DNA from 2 places in the Oceanisphaera sediminis genome. Region 1 is predicted to be linked to the other one. Evidence: riboswitches for the same ligand, from Rfam matches in the RefSeq annotation. Region 1 holds a riboswitch; the other holds the start of a gene.

Evidence for each region. A riboswitch is a leader RNA that binds a small molecule or an ion and turns the genes downstream of it on or off. The one in region 1 is predicted to bind thiamine pyrophosphate.
Region 2: another riboswitch for thiamine pyrophosphate. It lies ahead of thiC (phosphomethylpyrimidine synthase ThiC); the one in region 1 lies ahead of ABD827_RS00315 (3-oxoacyl-ACP reductase).

The regions. Positions count from the first base shown of each region.
Region 1 covers NZ_BAABDS010000001.1:77,017-84,497, forward strand. The annotation lists gene ABD827_RS00300 (ABC transporter permease) at 1-328, shown strand, start outside; gene ABD827_RS00305 (type 1 glutamine amidotransferase domain-containing protein) at 333-1,013, opposite strand; gene ABD827_RS00310 (LLM class flavin-dependent oxidoreductase) at 1,458-2,741, opposite strand; gene ABD827_RS00315 (3-oxoacyl-ACP reductase) at 2,768-3,541, opposite strand; TPP riboswitch at 3,590-3,695, opposite strand; gene pyrC (dihydroorotase) at 3,929-4,972, shown strand; TPP riboswitch at 5,101-5,207, shown strand; gene ABD827_RS00325 (sodium:solute symporter family protein) at 5,324-6,763, shown strand; gene ABD827_RS00330 (RNA recognition motif domain-containing protein) at 6,965-7,234, shown strand; gene ABD827_RS00335 (YehS family protein) at 7,224-7,481, shown strand, end outside.
Region 2 covers NZ_BAABDS010000039.1:194,925-202,405, reverse strand. The annotation lists gene ABD827_RS14610 (exoribonuclease II) at 473-2,440, opposite strand; gene menA (1,4-dihydroxy-2-naphthoate octaprenyltransferase) at 2,689-3,570, shown strand; TPP riboswitch at 3,678-3,781, shown strand; gene thiC (phosphomethylpyrimidine synthase ThiC) at 3,862-5,802, shown strand; gene thiE (thiamine phosphate synthase) at 5,808-7,316, shown strand; gene ABD827_RS14590 (HesA/MoeB/ThiF family protein) at 7,318-7,481, shown strand, end outside.

The DNA.
Region 1 (7,481 bases):
TACCGGCCTGCAGCAGGTGCCGGCCAGCGTGCGCGAGGCGGCACGCGGCATGGGCATGAGCCCGCGCCAGCAGCTGTGGTCGGTGGAATTGCCGCTGGCACTGCCGATGATCATCGCCGGTATCCGCATTTCGCTGGTGATCAGCATCGGCACCGCCACCATAGGATCGACGGTGGCGGCCAAGGGCTTTGGAGAGGTGATTATTGCCGGCCTGCTGACCGACAACATGGCTTTCGTACTGCAGGGCGGCATCATGGTGGCGCTGGTGGCCATTTTGATCGATGCCCTGTTTCAGCGGCTGGAACGGCGGCTGTCGCCGCCGGGCTGAGGTGTCAGTGCTTCAATAGCGCCAGCAGGGCGCTGGCAGCCGGCTCGGAAGAGGCCGGGTTCTGGCCGGTGACCAGCAAACCATCGGTTTCCACATGCGGCTGCCAGTCATCGGCCTTGCGGTAATCGCCGCCGTTCTGGCGCAGCATTTCCTCCACCAGAAAAGGCACTATGGCGGTCAGCTGTACCGCTTCTTCTTCGCTGTTGGTAAAGCCGGTTACCCGCCTGCCGCTCACCAGCGGTTTACCCGCACCATCCCTGGTATGGCGCAACACCGCCGGGGCGTGACACACCGCCGCCACCGGTTTGCCCGCCGCGGCCATGGCCTCGATTAACGCGATGGAGTCCGCATCTTCCGCCAGATCCCACAGTGGACCGTGACCGCCGGGATAAAACACCGCATCAAAGTCATTCACCGACAGATCGGCCAGCTGGTGGGTAGTGGCCAGCTCGGCCTGAGCGGCCGCATCGGCGCGAAAACGCTCGGTGGCCTCGGTCTGGGCATCGGTTGCATCGCTTTTCGGATCCAGCGGCGGCTGGCCCCCCTTGGGCGAAGCCAGGGTAATGGTGGCGCCCGCATCCTTGAATGCGTAATAAGGAGCGGCAAATTCTTCCAGCCAGAAACCGGTTTTCTCGCCGGTATCCCCCAGTTGGTCATGAGAGGTCAGTACCATCAAAATACGCATATCGACTCCTTGTTTATTACAGAAAGTTCGTTACAGAAAGCACGCTTATCAGGTTAGCCGACGGCACTACAGGATGACACTGTAGTCGAGGTAAGCATCTGTCTTTACGCCCGGCTCCAGAGGCAACACAGTCACCTCCCACGACACGTTACAAGTACATCCCTGTAAGGCTCGGACATGCCATCCCTGGCATGTCACGGTCGTGGGAGCTTGTCTCTGTTGCCTCTTTCTAAACTCCGAGTTGTCTGCAGACGGCGCCAACAGGCGATGCCGGAGCAGCAAGGAGGGCAAAGGGATCTGCTCAGCCGACCATCCGCGCCACGGATGGCTCGGCTGAGCCTACAGGGATGTATTTACGGCGTGTCGGCGGAGCGGGCCCTTTGGCCGATTTTCTGCTGTTATCACAACTACTTGTGACCAACAAGCAATCCATCGGAATTACGCTTACTCGGGTCGAGTCAGCCCCAGATGATCGCGCAGGGTGCTGCCTTCATATTCGGTGCGGAACAGGCCGCGGCGCTGCAGTTCAGGTACCACCTGATCGACAAAGTCCTCGATGCCGGCGGGCAGCGACGGTGGCATCAGGTTGAAACCGTCGGCACCTTCGTGGTGAAACCACAGCTCCATACGATCGGCAATAGACTCGGGCGTGCCCACCATGGTGCAGTGACCGCCACCGGCCGCCAGCCGACCCAACAGCTGCCGCACCGTGGGCTGTTCGGTCTCGATAATGCGCAGAATGGTCGCGAAGCGGCCCTTGGGCCCGGTAAAGGCATCCAGCGACGGCAACGCCGGTACCGGCGCGTCCAGCTCCCAGCCGGAGCAGTCCTGCCCCACGTAGGTACTCAGTTGGCGCAGCGAGGCGGCGGCGGGCAGCAGCTCGTCCAGCTCACGCTGCTTGGCCAGCGCCTCGGCTTCAGTAGACGCCACATAGGTCACCAGCCCCGGCATGATAGGCACATCAACCCCGCGACCGGTGGCCTGCACCCGCCGTTTGATATCGCGATAGTAATCCTGAGCGGCGGGCAAGTCGTAGGCCACGGCGTAAATGGCCTCGGCACACTTGGCCGCCAATGCTCGTCCCTGATCGGACGCGCCGGCCTGAAACAACACCGGATGACCCTGGGGCGGGCGCGGCACATTGAGCGGGCCGTCCACCAGAAAGAACTCGCCGTGGTGATTGATGGGCACCACTTTGTCGGGATCGGCATAATGGCCGGCACGATCCATCACCAGCGCATCTGTCTGCCAGGAATCCCACAGTTTGATCACCGCATCCACAAACTCCTCGGCCCGGCGATAACGCTCGGCGTGGGCCGGCATGGCCTCATAACCATGGTTGCGGGCTTCCACATCGAACATGGAGGTCACCACGTTCCAGCCCATGCGACCGTTGGATATATGATCGAGCGAGGCCATCATGCGCGCCGCATGAAAAGGCGTGAAAAAGGTGCTGGACACCGTGCTGATAAAACCGATGCGATCGGTGGCCCGGCTCATGGCGGCCATGGCCGTCAACGGCTCCAGAAACCAGTAGCTGCCGTCCGCCACATTGCCGGTAGACTGACCGTCGGCGAAGAACACCGCATCCAGCTTGCCCCGCTCGGCGGTTTGCGCCAGCCGCTCGTAATAACGAATGTCGCCCAGCTGCTCTACCGCCGAGTCGGGGTGACGCCAGGCCGCCCTGTGATGACCGCAGCCAAACAAAAACAGGTTCAGGTGCATCATGCGCTGGTCTTGATTCCGGGCCGCCATCAGTTTTTCACCAGGCCGCCGTCGACCACCAGATTCTGGCCGGTCACCGAGCGTGACCAGGGTGAGGCGAAGAACAGGGTGGCATCGGCAAACTCGGCGGGGGTCGTAACACGGCGCAACGGCGTAGCGGCGGCGATGTAATCGAACACCGCTTCGGGCGTGGCGGCCGAGGCATCGGTGGTGCGCAGCAGGCCGCCGGACACCATGTTGACGGTAATGCCGTCCGGGCCCAGATCCTGCGACAGGGTGCGGGTCAGCGACAGCAGCGCCGCCTTGGCGGCGGTGTAGTCGTGATACGGCACCACCGGGTTCTGAAACAGATTGGTGCCCACGTTGACGATGCGGCCAAAGCCCGCCTCGCGCAGACCGGGCAACGCTGCCTGGGTGGTATTGAGCGCGCCTTTGACCACGCCTTCCAGCTGCTGGTTGAGATCTTCCCAACGCAGTTGATCCGCATTGGCCCGGTCATCGCCGTTGAACGAAAAAGCCGGCAGGGCATTGTTGATGACGGTGGTGATCGGGCTGCCGAAATGTTCGCGCGCCTGGGCAAACAGCGCCTGCACCGCAGCGGCATCGGTTACGTCGGCCTGCAGTGCCAGCGCCCGACCGGGGGCTGTTGCCGCCAACTTTTCGGCGGCCTCGGCGCTGTGCAGGTAGTTGATTACCACCCGTGCGCCTTCACGCAGAAAGGCGCGTACCAGGTGTTCGCCCAGGCCACGGGCGCCGCCGGTGACCAGCACCAGTTGTTCGTTCAGATTGATGGACGTTTGCATCGCTACCTCTTGTTAGAGGCGAAGGCATGGACTGGCAGAATACGCCGATAGCCGGAAGGCTGACATCCCTTCGCCAGTATGAACTGGATCAGGTTCGACGGGTGTTATCTCAGCCCTGCCGGCCACTGGCCGCAAGACACCCCGTGTCACGCCCAGACCATAACACACCCCTGCGCGGGTTTAATAGCCCGAGAGCGTGAGGGGTGAGGGGTAAGACGTGAGGCGAAAAACCACAAGCAAGGCCGCCTGTTTCATTTTGTTTCTTTCTCCTCTCCCTTCACGTCTCACCCCTCACGTTTTTCGGAAGTTTGGTGAAAACCGCCGCTAGGTGGATAATGGCCGTCTGGATGTAATGGATAACCCGCCGAGCCGACTATGACCTCAACTATGACCGCAACTACAACCACACTGACCATCACCCGCCCCGACGACTGGCACCTGCACCTGCGCGATGGCGAACAACTCAAAGACACGGTGCGCGATGCCAGCCGTTACCTGGGCCGCGCCCTCGTGATGCCCAACCTGCTGCCGCCGGCCACCACCACAGATCTGGCACTGGCCTACTACGACCGCATCGTGGCGGTACGGCCCGAAGGCAGCCGGTTCGAGCCGCTGATGAGCCTTTATCTGACCGATAAAACCGACCCGCAGGAAATCCGCACGGCCAAGGCCACCGGCAAGATTGTGGCCTGCAAGCTCTACCCGGCCGGCGCCACCACCAACTCCGACTCCGGCGTGACCGATGTGAAAAACATCTACCCGGTGCTGGAAGTCATGCAGGAAACCGGCACCCTGCTGCTGGTTCACGGTGAAGTAACCGATCCGAGCATCGACATCTTCGACCGGGAAAAGGTGTTCCTCGACACCGTGCTGCCCGACGTGGTGCGCGACTTCCCCGGGCTTAAAATCGTGCTGGAGCACATCACCACCGAGCACGCGGTCAACTTCGTGGAACAGGCAGGCGACAACGTGGCGGCCACCATTACCGCTCACCACCTGCTGTTCAACCGCAATCACATGCTGGTGGGCGGCATTCGCCCGCACTTCTACTGCCTGCCCATTCTCAAGCGCAACACCCACCAGCAGGCGCTGGTGCGGGCCGCCACCAGCGGCAGCAAGAAATTCTTCATGGGTACCGATTCGGCGCCGCACTTCCAGCATCGCAAGGAAGCCGCCTGCGGCTGTGCCGGTGCCTACACCTCCCACGCCGCCGTGGAACTGTATGCCGAAGCCTTCGAGGAAGCCGGTGCGCTGGACAAGCTGGAAGCCTTTACCAGCCACAACGGCCCCGACTTCTACGGCCTGCCCCGCAACGCCGACACCATCACCCTGGTGAAAGAAAGCTGGACCGTCGACGCCACCCTGCCGCTGGGCGGCGATCAGCTGGTGCCGATTCGCGCCGGTGAAACCATCGACTGGATGGTGAAATAAGCCGGCCTCTGTGCTGAAAGTAAAAACGCGGCTTCGGCCGCGTTTTTTTATGTCTGCGAACAGCTAGATGTTGCCGCTGATATGGGGCCTTTGATTGACAACCATCGGCAGTCTCTCTACTCTCTTGACGCTATTCCTGGGGGAGCCTGACCGGCTGAGACTCTGCAATTTACTGCAGTAACCCTTCGAACCTGATCCGGGTAATGCCGGCGAAGGGAAGGAAATGATTGATCCTCACTCTCCCTCCCAATCTGCCCGTTGTTGCCCGGCGCCATGTAGCCAATGAATGGCTACCATCGTCATGCTTGTCCGTTACGGGCACTGACCTGTTACGGACAAAGGGAGAACAACATGCTGGACACCACCGCCGCGATTCTGTGGCTCTGCTTATTTGCCGCCGTTTTTGCCATTCCCGGCCTGCTTTATGCCCGCCGCCGGCAAGACAAGCTGGAAGACTTTATCGTGGCCCGCAACAGCCAGAGTGGCAGCGCCACCATGCTGACCCTGCTGGCCACCACCATGGGTACCTGGATCCTGTTTGGTCCGGCTCAGGCCGCCACCTGGGGCGGCATTGGCGCCATTACCGGCTATGCCCTGGGCGTGCTGGTGCCCCGGCTTATCATGATTCCGCTCGGCGGGCGCATCCGCGAGCTGATGCCCGAGGGCCACACCCTGACCGAATTCGTGCTCGGCCGCTATGGCCGCGGCATGTACGGTTTTGTGCTGGTGATCATGATGTTCTACCTGTTTATCTCGCTCACCGCCGGACTGACCGCCATCGCCCAGATGGTGGCACTGCTGGCACCGGTACCCTTGTGGGTGACCGCCGGCATCGTCATGGGCGCTACCCTGCTCTATACCCTGTACGGCGGGCTGCGGGTCACCATCTTTACCGACCGGGTGCAGATGCTGGTGATACTGCCGTTTCTGCTGCTGTTGATGATGTTTGGCTGGCAGGCCACCGGCGGGCTAACACCGATCATCGCCGGGCTGCAGGAAAAAGCCCCGCACCTGCTCAATCCGCTGGACACCACCGGCCTCAAGTCCGGCCTGACCTTTTTCATCGCGGTGGTGCTGACCGGCCTGTTTTATCAGGGTACCTGGCAGCGGGTGTTTGCCGCCCGCGACAACAAGGTGATTCGCAACGGCTTCATTCTGAGCGGCCTGATCAGCTTTCCGATTATCTTCATCATGGGGCTGTTCGGACTGGCCTTCGTGGGGCTGGATCTGCCCGGTGACGGTTCGGTCGCCCTGTTCAGCGTCTTGATGCCGAACATGCCGCTGTGGTTTGCCATCGGCCTGCTGCCCTTTGGTCTGGCGCTGATCATGAGCAGTGCCGACTCCACCATCAGCGGTCTGTCCAGCATGATGGTGGTCGACCTGCGCCGCCTGCTGCCGAACATCGGCGCCCACAAGCTGCTTGGGCTGTCGCGCTGGCTGATCGTGCTGCTGTCGATTCCGGTGCTGTTCGTCGCCTCCCAGGGTTTCAGCGTGCTGTATCTGTTCCTGCTGGCCGATTTGCTGTGCTGTGCCGCCGCCTTCCCGGTGTTCTTCGGTTTCTACAGCGCCCGCTACCAGAGCTATAACGCCGTACTCAGCACGGCGGCCGGGCTGGTAGCCGGCCTCTGGCTATTCCCGGCACCAGGCGAGCCACTCACCTATCTGCTGGAGTCCTTCCTGCTGGCCACTCTGGTGCCGGTGCTGGTGTCTTGCCTGCTGATGCTGCTGCCGAACCGTTCGGCGTTCGACTTTTCGATACTGCGCCAGCGTATTCGTAGCCTGGAAAGCTGAATCGATAAAAATGGCCGACCCGCCCGGGTCGGCTATCCTTCCGTGTTTTTATCCCATAATTAAAGCGCGAAACGGGTCGCCGAGATGCGGGCAGACGCCGGTCGGTCAACCTGTTACACTCGCGACCCTTTGGCGCTATTCACGCCATATTTATTCTTGCCACCGCCTTGTATTGCGCACCGGCGTCATACTGGAGACACCATGAAAATCATGATTCGGGGCCTGTCCCGCCTCACCACAGAAGACAAGGTACTGGCCCTGCTGGCACCTTACGGCCTGGTGCATTACTTCCACCTGGTAATGGACCCGAACACCAACAACTCCAAGGGCTTCGGCTTCGCCTTCATGCCCAACCCGGCTCAGGCCAAGGCCGCCATCAAGAGCCTGAACGGCATGGAAGTAGACGGCCAGAAAATCCGCGTCAAAAAAGCGGAAGTGAAGCCCGGGGAGAAAAACGAAAATGACCAATAACGATATTCTGCGCCGCATTCGTTATGCGCTCGACCTGCCCGACCAGCAAGCCATAACGCTGTTTGGCATGGGTGACGTGACCATCAACGAAGCGCAGTTTCTGGCCCTGCTGGCCAAGGAAGAAGACGCCAATTACCACAGCTGCAGCAACGAGCAGATTCTGGGCTTTCTGGACGGTTTGATCCTGAAAAACCGTGGCCCGCGCGAAGGTGGCCCGGCACCGCGTGCGGAACAGGCTGAACCCATC
Region 2 (7,481 bases), on a different contig from region 1:
ACTCCAGGGACTCAAAGATGATGTACCCGAGTTTAATATGCTTATAGAGTATTTAAACTAAGTTTTTTATTCGTTTAAGGTATATGAAAGCAAGGGTGGATCTATCGAGTCCGATTCATACCAATTTGAATAAACATCTGATCATTTTAACCTCGGGATCAGAGGCAACACCGATGCATCAAGGAGGACAAAGGGATCTGCTCAGCCGACCATTCGCGCCACGGATGGCGCGGCTGAGCCTAGAGGGGGCAGCTTGCTGCCGTGACGAAGTGCTTTCGTCTGATCGAACATCCAGTGAATGTTCGCAGTGGGCTAAAGCAGTGAGTGTCACGTCCCACGGCGAGTCGGCGGAGCGGGCCCTTTGTTCGACTTTTATACAAAAATGGAATAGATCATTTGTTTAGGGGGATTGGTATAACAAAAAGGGCCTGCATCTGCAGGCCCTTTTTACGTCAGCTGTTTACCGAACGCCTTATTGCGGGGCGACCGGTGAAATCGGCTGTGCCGGCTTGGCGATCAAGGAGCGGGTGTCTTCAATCGCTTCGGTGATGATCACCTGTACCGCCTGACCCAGCTCGTACAGCGGGGCCTTGTCCAGGTAAACCCGGCCATCGTCCCAGCTGCATTCCAGTCGATCCCGGTTGGCCAGGATCAGCGAGGAAGGCATGAACACCACGGCACCGTTTTCCTGCAGGCGCAGCTTGACGCCACCGCGACCGATATCGACCACTTCGGCATCGAACACCTTGCCTTCGGCCACGGCCGGCTGCAGATAACGCACATACAGCCAGTCGGCGATATCGCGCTCGGCCCGGCGATGCATGCGGCGCTGCTCGGACAGGTGAACGGCCAGTTCGTCACTGGGTGCATGCACGCCATGTTCCTGCTCGGCAAGAATGGCCTTGATCAGACGGTGGTTGACGATGTCGCCGTATTTACGAATCGGCGAGGTCCAGGTGGCGTAGGCGGTCAGGCCCAGGCCAAAGTGCTCACCCGGGGTGGCGCTCATGGCGGCAAACGACTGGTAACGACGGGTGCGACTGTCCAGATAACTGGTGTCGCGGGCATCCAGCCAGCGGCGCAGGGCACAGAAGCCTTCCAGGCTCGACAGGGTGTCAGGCTCGAAGGGGGCTTCGTGGGTCTGCAGCAGTTCGACCAGGCCTTCCATTTTTTCACTGTCAAAACCGGCGTGCACGTTGAAGATACCGGTGCCGGCATGTTCGGTCAGCCAGTTGCCGCAAGACAGGTTGGCGGCGATCATCGCCTCTTCTACCATCTGGTTGGCGATGCGACGGTGATCGACCAGAATGGCCGTGACGTTGCTGTCTTCGTCGAGCGCAAAGCGGTAATCGGGTCTGTCCTTGAACACGATGGCGTGCTTGCTGCGCCAGGCGCTGCGGGCATGGGTCAGGGCGGTCAGCTCACGCAGCTGCTCGGCAATGACTTCGCTGCCGGGCTGCCAGTCGCCGATTTGCTCGACCCAGTCGGAGACCTGATCGTAGCTTAAGCGGGCCTGGGAGCGAATGTGGGCGGCGAAGAAGTCGGCCTTGTCGGACACCTTGCCGTCAAAGTCGATCTGCAGGCGGGCACACAGGGCCGGACGCTCTACCCCTTCCTGCAGCGAACAGAGTTCGTCGGCCAGGGTGCGGGGCAGCATGGGAATGTTGCGGCCGGGGAGATAAACGGTAAAGGCGCGCTCGGCGGCGACGCGGTCCATTTCGCTGTTGTGGGCAACATAGGCGGTGGGGTCGGCGATGGCAACGGTCAGTTCCCAGGCGTTATCCAGCTTTTTCACGCTCAGGGCATCATCCATATCCAGGGTGGATTCGCCATCGATGGTGAAGAAGGGCATATCGGTAAGATCCTGACGCGGCAGGGTTTCTTCCAGCGTTTGCCACTCGGCCCTGTCTTCCGGCGCCTGGTTGGCCAGCTTGTTGCGGGCCAGCACCACCCACCAGGGAGCGATGGGGTCTTCTACGCCGGCAATCACTTCCACCACGCTGGCGAAAAAGCCTTTGTTGTCTTTCAGGGCGTGGCGGGTCATTTCGCCCAGTACCCAGTCGCCTTCTTTCAGGCTCTTTTCGTCCAACCCCTTGATGGCGCGTGCCTTGATGGCATCTTTCATCAACGGATGATCGGGCACGATATTGAGCCGGTCACGGAACCACTTCACCCGGGCCACAAAGCGGGTAACACCGGCTTCGATCAGGGTCTCGGGCTCAACCAGCTCGCGCTCGTTTTCGGTACGCACCACGGCGGTAATGTGATCGCCATGCATCACTTTTTTCATCTGTGGTGGTGGAATAAAGAAGCTTTCTTTTTCGCTTACTTCAAGAAAACCAAAACCTTTGGAGGTACCTTTCACGATGCCTTCTTTAATGGGAAGGGTTTCGCGGATTTGTTGCTTGAGCTGGGCCAGCAGGGGGTTGTTTTGAAACATAAGTAAAGACCTGTCGAAATATGCGCCTGACTATACGGATTTACCCCCGATATGCCAAGGAAACCTTGACGCTAGCCGTGGCATTGGATAAGGCTGAGTCTGGACATGTCGGGGTGACCGGCCTCGTTCACGCCCTGGCTTAGCAGGTAGTAACCGCGGTTGTCGGGGTAGCACCATTTTTAACCGGGACGCGGCCGTCGAGCTTGGTTATCATAATCGTTTGAATCCGACTGCTAAGCGATACTCATATGTCACCACAATCCTGGCTGCTGGCGATTCGGCCCAGAACCCTGCCTCTGGCGGTGGCCTCCATGCTGTTGGGCGCGGGCACCGCCGCTCAGGCCGGCGCCTTTAACGGCGGCGTGCTGACGCTGGCGCTGCTGACCGCGCTGTTGCTGCAGATACTGTCCAACCTGGCCAACGACTATGGCGACGGCGTACGCGGTACCGACTCGATAAACCGCACCGGCCCGACCCGAGTGCTGGCCTCCGGCCTGGCGAGCCCCGATCAGCTGCGTAACGCCATGATAGTAACCGCCGCACTGGCAACCGGCTCGGGCCTGTTACTGCTGTGGGCGGCATTGGGGCCCGATGTCGGTGCCTGGCTGGGATTTATGGCGTTGGGGTCTTGTGCCTTGCTGGCGGCGCTGGGTTACACCCTGGGCCGGCGCCCTTATGGCTATCTGGGCCTCGGCGATGTGGCGGTATTCGTGTTTTTCGGCCCGGTGGCGGTGCTGGGCTGCAGTTACCTGATGCAGCATCGGCTGAGCGAGTCCGCCGGCTGGGCATCACTCACCGCCGGCCTGCTGGCGGTGGCGGTGCTCAATATCAACAACATTCGCGACATGGACACCGACCGGCAGGCCGGCAAGCACACCCTGGCGCTGCGGCTGGGGTTGCGGCGGGCGCGGGCCTATCAGTTGTTGCTGCTGGGGGGCGCCGTGCTGGCCGGCACCCGCATCATGACCGAGCCGGGCTTTGTAAGTTTGCTGGCGCTCTGGCCGCTGGCGCGGGCCACTCAATTGGTGCTGACCGGCCAGGGCGCCGAGCTTAACCGGGCGCTGGCTCTGACCGCGCGGGGCACGCTTGCCTTCACCGGCCTGCTTGCGCTGGGGCTGGTGGTCGGATAAAAACCGGCCGAGTCCAATGCCGAAATGTTTCATGGCGGTTAACTTTTTATAGCCGGATTGTCCGGTAATGACTTTGCTTTTGTGAGCGGGGTCTGTTTATACTGGCCGCTATCTTGTCGGAGTGCTCTATATGGGCTGAGACCGCGAAAGCGGGATCCGTTGAACCTGATCAGGCTAATACCTGCGTAAGGGAAGCAAGCGAGAACTTGGCGCCACACCTCTTCTGCCGAGTTCTTTCTCAACACTCCTGACAAGCATTTTCACCCTCAATGGATTCGAAGTGAGATTGCTATGTCAAAAATAAACCGTCGTGAAGTTCGCAGCCAGGCCCAGGCATTTATCGATAACCTGAAAGGCGAGCACTTCCCCAATTCCCGCCGCATCTACATCGAAGGCTCGCGCCCGGACATCAAGGTCGGCATGCGCGAAATTCATCTGGCCGACAGCTTCAAGGGCGGCACCGAAGAAAACCCCATTCTCGAGCCCAATGCGCCGGTACCGATTTACGACACCGCCGGTCCCTACGGCGATCCCGATGCCGATCTGGATGTACGCCGGGGTCTGCCCCAGATGCGTCGTCAGTGGATTCTGGAGCGTAACGACACCGAGGAGCTGGAGGGCGTTACCTCCGAGTTTACCCAGCAGCGCATGGCCGACGATGGCCTGGATCACCTGCGTTTCGAGCAGATGCCCAAGCCGCGCAAGGCCAAAGTCGGCGCCTGTGTCACCCAGCTGCACTATGCCCGCAAAGGCATCATCACCCCCGAGATGGAATACATCGCCATTCGCGAGAACATGGGCCGCGAGCGGGTGCGGGACGAGATGCTGCTGCAACAGCACCCGGGCCAGAACTTCGGCGCCAACCTGCCGGACGCCATCACCCCCGAATTCGTGCGCAAGGAAGTCGCCGAAGGCCGCGCCATCATTCCGGCCAACATCAACCACGCCGAGTCCGAGCCGATGATCATCGGCCGCAATTTCCTGGTGAAAATCAACGCCAACATCGGTAACTCGGCGGTGACTTCCAGCATCGAAGAAGAAGTGGAGAAGCTGGTGTGGTCCACCCGCTGGGGTGCCGACAACGTGATGGATCTGTCTACCGGTCGTTACATTCACGAAACCCGCGAATGGATACTGCGCAACAGCCCGGTGCCCATCGGTACCGTCCCCATCTACCAGGCGCTGGAAAAAGTGAACGGCGTGGCCGAAGACCTGACCTGGGAAGTGTTTCGCGACACCCTGATCGAACAGGCCGAGCAGGGCGTGGATTACTTCACCATTCACGCCGGCGTGCTGCTGCGCTTCGTGCCCATGACCGCCAAGCGCGTCACCGGTATCGTGTCGCGCGGTGGTTCCATCATGGCCAAGTGGTGTCTGTCCCATCACAAGGAAAGCTTCCTCTACGAGCATTTCCGCGAAATTTGCGAAATCTGTGCCGCCTACGATGTGTCGCTGTCGCTGGGTGACGGCATGCGTCCCGGCTCCATTGCCGACGCCAACGACGAAGCCCAGTTTGCCGAGCTGCACACTCTTGGTGAGCTGACCAAGGTCGCCTGGGAATACGACGTACAGGTGATGATCGAAGGCCCCGGCCACGTGCCGATGCACATGATCAAGCGCAACATGGAAGAGCAGCTGGAGCATTGCCACGAGGCACCCTTCTATACCCTGGGCCCGCTGACCACCGATATCGCCCCCGGCTACGACCACTTCACCTCCGGCATCGGTGCCGCCATGATCGGCTGGTTCGGTTGCGCCATGCTGTGCTACGTCACCCCGAAAGAGCACTTAGGGTTGCCGAACAAGGAAGACGTCAAACAGGGGCTAATCACCTACAAGATTGCCGCTCACGCCGCCGATCTGGCCAAGGGCCATCCGGGTGCGCAAATCCGCGACAACGCCATGTCCAAGGCGCGCTTCGAGTTCCGTTGGGAAGATCAGTTCAACCTGGCGCTGGATCCGCAGACCGCCCGTGCCTATCACGACGAAACCCTGCCGCAGGAATCCGGCAAGGTAGCCCACTTCTGCTCCATGTGCGGACCCAAGTTCTGCTCGATGAAGATCACTCAGGAAGTGCGCGAGTATGCCGCCGCCCAGGAAGCCATAGCGGTGCAACTGGTCGATATGGACGGCAACAGCGAAACCGTGGTCGCCGGCATGGCGCAGATGTCACAAGAATTCAAGAAACGCGGCGGTGAGCTGTATCACCAGGCCGACAAACTGGAGCAATAATTTCTATGACAAGACCCATCGTCTGGACCATCGCCGGCTCCGATTCGGGCGGCGGTGCCGGTATTCAGGCCGATTTGCACACCATTCAGGGACTGGGCGGCCACGGCTGCTCGGTTATCTCCGCCATTACCGCCCAGAACTCGGTGGCGGTATCCATGGTCGAGCCGGTATTGATGCAGGCTTTTACCAGCCAGCTGGTCTCGCTGGCCAGCGACATGCCGGCCCGGGCCATCAAGATTGGTCTGCTGCCCGGCGGCCTGCGGGCCGAGGTGCTGGCGCGCACGCTGCGTGAATATCGCCGCCAGTGGCAGCCCTTTGTGGTGCTGGATCCGGTGGCCATTGCCAGCACCGGCCAGAGCATGGCCGAAACCAACCTGATCCCGGCGTTGCAGCAGCACCTGCTGCCCGAGGTGGATCTGGTTACCCCCAATGCGCTGGAACTGAAAGTATTGTCGGGCATCGCGCCCGACTCTCCGGCACAGCTGCGCGCCGGGGCCGCCGCCCTGCTGGAACTGGGCGTACGCGCCGTATTGGTGAAGGGCGGTCACCTGGACTGGGCCGGCGAGCAGGCCATCGACTATTACACCGACGGCCAGCGTGAAATCTGGCTGGCCAGCCCCCGAGTGCAAACCCGTCACGGTCACGGCACCGGTTGTACCCTGTCGTCGGCCATCGCCACCGCCGTGGCGCTGGACTACCCGATTGAAGATGCGCTGGTGCTGGCCAAGGCCTACGTCAATCAGGGCCTGAAGGGCGCCGAGGCCATCGGCGCCGGTGCCGGCCCGGTGGCCCATCTGGGCTGGCCGACGGATTTGAACGACTTTCCCACCGTGGTGATGCCGGGCTCGGCCCTGGCCGAACAGCTGGGCATCACCGGCACCAGCCCGCAAGGGGATTTTGCCGCCATGGATACCCTCAAGCTGGGGCTGTATCCGGTGGTGACCTCGGTGGCCTGGCTGGAACGCCTGCTGGAGCAGGGAGTACGCACCCTGCAGCTGCGCATCAAGGACAAGGCCGACGCCGAGGTGGAAGCCGACATCAAGGCCGCGGTCGAGCTGGGCCAACGCTACAACGCCCGGCTGTTCATCAACGACTACTGGCGGCTGGCCATCAAGCACGGCGCCTACGGCGTGCACCTGGGCCAGGAAGATATCGAAGTGGCGGATCTGGAGGCCATTCGCGCCGCCGGTCTCAAACTGGGCCTGTCTACTCACGGTTATTACGAAATGCTGCGCGCCCGCGAGCTCAAGCCGTCCTATCTGGCGCTGGGTCATATCTTCCCCACCAAAACCAAGGACATGCCGTCCCGCCCTCAGGGGCTGGAGCGGCTGCACCGCTATGTGGCCTTGATGGAGGCGGAATTTCCGCTGGTGGCCATCGGTGGCATCAGTCGCGATCGGGTACCGCTGGTGGCCCAGACGAATGTCGGCAGCATCGCCCTGGTCACCGCCATTACCGAAGCGGCCGATCCGGATGCGGCCATCCGCGATCTGCTGGAAATGGTGGAGGGATAAGATGCTCAGCGACAGCGAATTCATGCGTTATAGCCGGCACCTGTTGCTGGAAGAGGTTGGCGAAGAGGGGCAGATGAAGCTGAAACACGCCTCGGTGCTGGTGGTGGGCCTGGGTGGCCTGGGCTCGCCCGCCGTGCAGTATCTGGCGGCGGCCGGAGTCGGCAC